2 regions of the Pseudomonas rossensis genome follow, and region 1 is predicted to be linked to the other one. Evidence: riboswitches for the same ligand, from Rfam matches in the RefSeq annotation. Region 1 holds a riboswitch; the other holds the start of a gene.
The links. Region 1 has a riboswitch for cobalamin ahead of WLY71_RS26885 (CbtB domain-containing protein). Riboswitches for the same ligand answer to the same signal wherever they lie in the genome.
Positions count from the first base shown of each region.

Region 2: another riboswitch for cobalamin. It lies ahead of cobO (cob(I)yrinic acid a,c-diamide adenosyltransferase); the one in region 1 lies ahead of WLY71_RS26885 (CbtB domain-containing protein).

Region 1 covers NZ_JBBWCB010000164.1:1,205-4,608, forward strand. Annotated here, with positions in the region: partial or broken gene WLY71_RS26875 (cobaltochelatase subunit CobN) at 1-43, opposite strand, end outside; gene cobW (cobalamin biosynthesis protein CobW) at 47-1,120, opposite strand; cobalamin riboswitch at 1,221-1,435, opposite strand; cobalamin riboswitch at 1,537-1,765, shown strand; gene WLY71_RS26885 (CbtB domain-containing protein) at 1,887-2,090, shown strand; gene WLY71_RS26890 (CbtA family protein) at 2,102-2,809, shown strand; gene WLY71_RS26895 (cobalamin biosynthesis protein) at 2,806-3,219, shown strand; gene cobM (precorrin-4 C(11)-methyltransferase) at 3,303-3,404, shown strand, end outside.
Region 2 covers NZ_JBBWCB010000011.1:43,195-46,598, forward strand. Annotated here, with positions in the region: gene WLY71_RS05440 (cobyrinic acid a,c-diamide synthase CobB) at 1-1,035, opposite strand, end outside; gene cobO (cob(I)yrinic acid a,c-diamide adenosyltransferase) at 1,032-1,643, opposite strand; cobalamin riboswitch at 1,725-1,960, opposite strand; gene WLY71_RS05450 (hypothetical protein) at 2,115-2,699, shown strand; gene WLY71_RS05455 (PQQ-dependent sugar dehydrogenase) at 2,768-3,404, shown strand, end outside.

The DNA.
Region 1 (3,404 bases):
CATCCGACACGAAACCGCCGGGCTGAGTCCTGAGCAGGTGCATGGCTTAAACGCTGAGCGCGGCGCGCAATTGCGCTTCAAGCAGAGTGGCGTCCAGCTCCTGACCGATCAACACCAGGCGCGTGGTACGCGCTTCGTCGGCGCCCCACTGACGGTCGAAATGCTTGTCGAAACGTGTGCCCACGCCCTGAATCAACAGGCGCATCGGTTTGTTCGGGATCGCCGCAAAACCTTTGACGCGCAGGATGCCGTGCTGGACCACCAGCTGGGTCAGCGCGTCCAGCAGCAGGCTTTCGTCGGCTTGCGGCAGTTCGATGGAGATGGAATCGAATGCGTCGTGGTCATGCTCATCGTGATGGCCGTCTTCACCTTCATGGTGGTGATCGTGATGGCTGTGACGGCTGTCGATGTGTTCTTCAGAACCGGCGCCGAGGCCGATCAGCACGTCCAGTGGCAGACGACCGCTGCTGGCTTCGATGACTTTCACCGCTGGCGGCAATTCTTCAGCGACTTCCAGGCGTACACGGGCCAGGTCTTCAGGGCTGATCAGGTCGGCCTTGTTGAGGATCACCAGGTCGGCGCTGGCGAGTTGGTCAGCGAACAGCTCGTGCAGCGGCGATTCGTGATCCAGGTTCGGGTCAAGTTTGCGCTGGGCATCGACCTGGTCCGGGAAAGCCGCGAAGGTGCCGGCGGCGACCGCTGGGCTGTCGACCACGGTGATCACCGCGTCAACGGTGCAGGCGCTGCGGATTTCCGGCCATTGGAAGGCTTGTACCAGCGGTTTTGGCAGGGCCAGGCCCGAGGTTTCGATGAGGATGTGGTCAAGGTCGCCGCGACGGGCGACCAGTTCGCGCATCACCGGGAAGAACTCTTCCTGAACGGTGCAGCACAGGCAGCCGTTGGCCAGTTCGTAGACGCGGCCGTTGGCTTCTTCTTCAGTGCAACCGATGGAGCACTGTTTGAGGATTTCGCCGTCGATGCCCAGCTCGCCGAACTCGTTGACGATCACCGCAATGCGGCGGCCCTGAGCGTTGTCGAGCATGTGCCGCAGCAAGGTGGTTTTGCCCGAGCCGAGAAAGCCGGTAACGATGGTGACGGGGAGTTTGGCCAGTGTTTTCATCGGATGCCCTTTGGCAAGGTGGCGGGCATACGGGACGACAATCGCTGCGACGGATGCGCGCGCGGAAGAGTTCGCCACCGGATCACCCCGCCCGGTTGTAGTGAGAATCTGTGTCGAGGCAGGTCTCCTGGCTGACGGTGTGCCGGGCTTGTGGGCCTGGCATTCACTGCGCCTTCCCGCGAACCCGTTGCACAGGGTTTGCAGTGGCGTGGCAGCGAACATCACCGTTCACAGTTGCGGGGGCAGCCGCGGCATCGACCGCGTTCCCTTCTTAGCTTCGGCAGACGCCGAAGAACCTCGAAAGCGCAAGGCTACGCATCGTGTGGGGGCGGGTCAATGTCCTACAAAGAGCCAATCATCATTCGGTTCCAACTGAGAACCCTTGCCAATTGACGCCCAACCCCCGCCCATGCTCTCCTACACGCCTTGTTACGGGTGCCCTTCACAGGGTGAAACGGGAAACCGGTGAATCATGTGCTTTACTCTAAAGTCATGTCAGTCCGGTGCTGCCCCCGCAACGGTAAGCGAGCGAAGCGTCAGATCCACTGTGCCAGCAGTTCGGCATGGGAAGGTGATGCTTGCAGGTCAAGGCGAAAGCCAGTGCCCCTCGTGAGCCCGGAGACCGGCCCGCAACACAAAGTGACCATTACGATCACTGAATAACAAACCCGCGGTGGGCGGGCGCTGTTTGAACCTCTGCGTGCCCGACTCGCAGGGGTCTTCCATGCGCTCTATATCACCCGCTGACAGACCAGAGGGAAGCGCCATGTCGATCATCAGCAGCACCGGCAGCAACACCGATAAGAGCACCGCCAGCACCACCAATACCCTGACTCAACGCCTGACCGCCGCCGTGTGCGCGTCGATCCTGGGTGCTAGCCTTGTGTATTTCGCCGGTTTCTCGCACATCGAGGCCGTGCACAACGCCGCTCACGATACCCGCCACAGCTCTGCATTCCCGTGCCATTGAGACTTGCCGACATGATCAAGCGTATTGCGCAAACCGCAGGGTTCACCGGGCTGCTGGCCGCCCTGTTGCTGACCCTGCTGCAAAGCTTCTGGGTGGCTCCGCTGATTCTGCAGGCCGAGACGTTCGAAAAATCCGAGCCCGCCGCTGTTGAAGTTCACGAACACGCCGCAGGTGCTGTCGCCGCTCACACCCACGATGCTGAAGCCTGGGAACCGGAAGACGGCTGGCAGCGCGTGCTGTCCACTACCGGCGGCAACCTGGTGGTAGCGGTCGGTTTCGCCCTGATGCTGGCCGGTCTTTACACCTTGCGCGCACCGACCAAAACCTCCCAAGGCCTGCTTTGGGGCCTGGCCGGTTATGCGACGTTCGTGCTGGCACCGACCCTCGGTCTGCCGCCTGAACTGCCGGGCACTGCCGCAGCTGATTTGGCGCAGCGGCAGATCTGGTGGATCGGCACGGCTGCCTCCACCGCTGTCGGTATCGCGCTGATCGTGTTCAGCCGTCACTGGCTGATGAAGATCCTCGGCGTGGCGATCCTGGCCGTTCCTCACGTGATCGGCGCGCCACAACCGGAAGTGCATTCGATGCTCGCTCCAGAAGCCCTGGAAGCTCAGTTCCAAATCGCTTCGCAGCTGACCAACGTGGCATTCTGGCTGGCCCTGGGCCTGATCAGTGCCTGGTTGTTCCGCCGCAAAAGCGATGGTCAGTACCACGCATGACTGAGATCAGCACAGCGCCGACTTTAGTGGTCGGCCTGGGCTGCCAGCGCGGCTGCCCCGTCAGCACGCTGCGGGCGCTGCTCGATCAGGCGTTACAGGCTCATAAAATTGAACTTCACCAGATCAAGGCCCTGGCCAGCATCGACCTGAAGCGCGACGAACCTGGCTTGATCGAATTGGCCGAACAGCTTGAGTTACCGTTGATGTACTTCAGCAGCGAACAACTGGCCGGCTATCAACCACAACTCAGCCACCGCTCGGACATCGCGTTCGAACGCACCGGCTGCTACGGCGTAGCGGAAAGTGCCGCCCTGGCCCTTGCCGAACAACTGACCCAGGCACCGGCAAAATTGCTGATTTCACGACAAAAATATGCCCAGGCCACCTTGGCATTGGCCTGCGCTGCATAAAATCCTCGATAATCCCCGCCATCGATCATGAGCAATCTTCATCTGAAGCCTTGCCCAGCCCCTTTTTCTCACAGGAACCGACGATGACCGTCTACTTCATTGGCGCAGGTCCCGGCGACCCGGAACTGATCACCGTCAAAGGCCAACGGCTGATTCGCAGCTGCCCGGTGATCATCTATGCCGGC
Region 2 (3,404 bases), on a different contig from region 1:
CAAGCCGACCAGTTCAGCGCGAGTGCCCTCGACATCGGTCAACGAATCGAGCAAATACAGCATGCCACCACACTCTGCCAACAAAGGCTTGCCCGCCGCATGGTGAGCGCGGATTGCGGCCAGCATCGTGGTGTTCTGTGACAGCGACACATGGTGCAATTCTGGATAACCGCCCGGCAGATAGAGGCTGTCTGCCTCCGGCAATTGCGTGTCACGGATCGGCGAGAAAAACGACAACTCGGCGCCCATGGCTCGCAGCAAATCCAGGCTTGCACCGTAGGTGAAGGCAAACGCTTCGTCACGGGCCACGGCAATTCGCACACCGACCAGCAACGGTTCTGCAGCGATCACATCAGGCGCGCCGAATTCCACCGCCGGTGGCAGCGCGACCTCGCAGCTGCTGGCCAGTGCATCGGCCGCCGCATCGAGGCGCTGATCGAGATCGTTCAACTCACTGGCCTGAACCAGACCCAAATGGCGACTCGGCAATTCGATCCCGGTTTCCCGGGACAAGGCGCCGTACCAGCGCAAGCCTTCAGTCAGGCTGCCTTCGAGCAATTGCGCGTGTCGCAACGTGCCCACACGATTGGCCAACACGCCAGCAAACGGCAAGTCCGGCTGATAACGCGCCAGCCCCAGGGCCAGTGCGCCAAAGGTCTGGGCCATGGCAGTGCCGTCGATCACACCGAGCACCGGCACACCGAAGTGTCGCGCCAGATCAGCGCTGGACGGCGTACCGTCGAACAGTCCCATGACGCCTTCGATGAGGATCAGATCCGCTTCGCCGGCGGCTTCCCACAACAGTCGACGACTTTCCTGCTCCCCGACCATCCACATGTCCAGTTGATACACCGGCGCACCGCTGGCGCGCTCGAGAATCATCGGGTCGAGAAAATCCGGGCCGCATTTGAACACGCGAACCTTGCGCCCTTGATTGCGATGCAAACGGGCCAGCGCAGCGGTGACGGTGGTCTTGCCCTGACCGGAGGCCGGCGCGGCAATCAATACCGCCGGGCAATGACGTGGCTGACTCACAATTCGACGCCTTTTTGCGCTTTGATCCCGGCCTGGAACGCGTGCTTGATCACACCCATTTCGGTGACGGTGTCGGCCAGTTCGATCATCTCCGGCTTGGCGCCGCGACCGGTGACCACCACGTGCTGCATCGGCGGACGGGCCTGCAAGTCGCTGAGCACTTGATCGAGATCCAGATAACCGTGCTTGAGCGCAATGTTCAATTCATCCAGCACCACCAGGCCGATCGACGGATCACGCAGCAATTCGCGGGACACCGCCCACGCGGCTTCAGCGGCGGCGATGTCGCGCTGACGATCCTGGGTTTCCCAGGTGAAGCCCTCGCCCATCACATGAAAACGCACCTGTTCCGGAAAGCGCCGGAAGAACAGTTCTTCGCCGGTGCTGCTGCGCCCTTTAATGAACTGCACCACGCCACACTGCATGCCGTGGCCCATGGACCGGGCGAGCATGCCGAAGGCCGAGCTGCTTTTGCCTTTGCCGTTGCCGGTCAGCACCAGCAGCAGGCCGCATTCATTCGGGGAGTTGGCGATGCGTTCATCGATCACGGCTTTTTTGCGCAGCATGCGCGCCAGATGACGTTCGTCACGATCGGGGGTATCAGTCATGGGGGAGCTCTCCGTTGAGGCTGGATAACGGCGGGCAGGCACAAGAATAGACGGCAAAAAGCCTGGCATCGCCCACCGTGATGCCGCTGGATGGATCAGGCCGGTCTCCGGGCTCATGAGCGGCATTTTTTGCCTGACTGCGCGCCTTCCCATGTTGATATCAACACAGTGGCTCAAGGCGCAGCCTTCACTCATTTACCGTTGCGGGGGCAGCGCCGGGATCATGGCTCTTCGTCGCTTGAAGAGAGTCACTCACCGGCTTCCCTGTTTCACTCTGTCGACCAAGGTCACAGAGCACCTGAAACAAGCCGCGAAGGTTAGAGGGTTGGGGATGGAGCGTCAATTGAAGACGGGCGGCCTGCGAGCGAATAACTGCCGTCGATCAATTATCTGACGCCAATCTTGTGCCACACTCTCAGCAGTGATATCAAAGAGCCACAATCTCACAACACAATAACAAGGGTGAGCCACATGCAAGGCATGATCATCAGCAATCCGAAGCTGGAATTCCTGCGCCCGGTGCTGGAACGCTGGTTTGACTGTATCGACCGCTACAACGCCGTGCGCGGCGATAACGACACGCCTTACTGGTTCGACGAAAAAGCCAACCTGAGCCTGCTTTCCGCCGCGGCCTGGATGGCGGAAATGGTCACGCTGCAACAAACACCGACCCGTAAGCAGACCGAAGAAGGCGAACGCAATGGCCGCGCCGATCTGTTTATCGCGACCAGCGAAGAACGCGCTTACCTTCAAGCGACCCAGCGCTGGCCACGCGTCAACAGCCTGAACCTGACTCAAGCCTTGCAGGACATCACCAGCGACGCCAAACGCATCAGCTACGCCAGCGACCTGAAACTCGGTTGCCTGTTCGTTGCGCCGCAAAAAGCCCAACAAAGCGCCACCCCGGAAGAACTCCAGGACATGGTCGACGATCTGCAAAAGGAACACACCTGCGCCGTGGCCTGGTACTTCCCCTATGCCTATCGCAAGTTGCGCAACGAAGCCGGCAACTATCACCCCGGCATTGCCGTGCTGTTCAAGGAAGCCCGCGGCTGAGCGGTTGAACCATCGCGCACCTGCGCTTCTCTATTGATTAGGTCAATGCATTCATAGGGAAGATCAGCATGCGCAAGCCCCCGCTCGTTCTCGTCATCGTGCTCGCCGGAGGGCTTGCCGCCTGCGGTGAAACCTCCAGACTGCAAGTCTCCGACGGCACCGGCCCGTCACCCAAGCTACCAGAACCGAACAAAACCCTGATCCCGACAGTGAACATCGCCCCGGCGATTGGCTGGCCGGACGGCGCGAAGCCTATCGCCGCGACAGGGACTCAGGTGGCGGCATTTGCCGAAGGCCTCGATCACCCGCGCTGGCTTTACGTGTTGCCTAACGGCGACGTGCTGGTGGCCGAAACCAACGCACCACCCAAACCCGATGACGGCAAAGGTATTCGTGGCTGGGTCATGGGCAAAGTCATGGGCCGTGCCGGCGCCGGCGTACCGAGCCCAAACCGCATCACGCTGCTGCGGGACAAGGACCACGACGGCATCGCCGAAACCCGCACGGTGTTCCTGGAAAACCTCAACTCGCCCTTCGGTATGACCCTGGTCGGCAATGACCTGTACGTCGCCGACACAGACCGCTTGCTGCGCTTCCACTATGAAAACGGCGAGACGGCGATCAAGTCGCAGCCTATGAAGGTGATCGACCTGCCGGGCGGTACGCTGAATCACCACTGGACCAAAAACGTCATCGCCAGCAAGG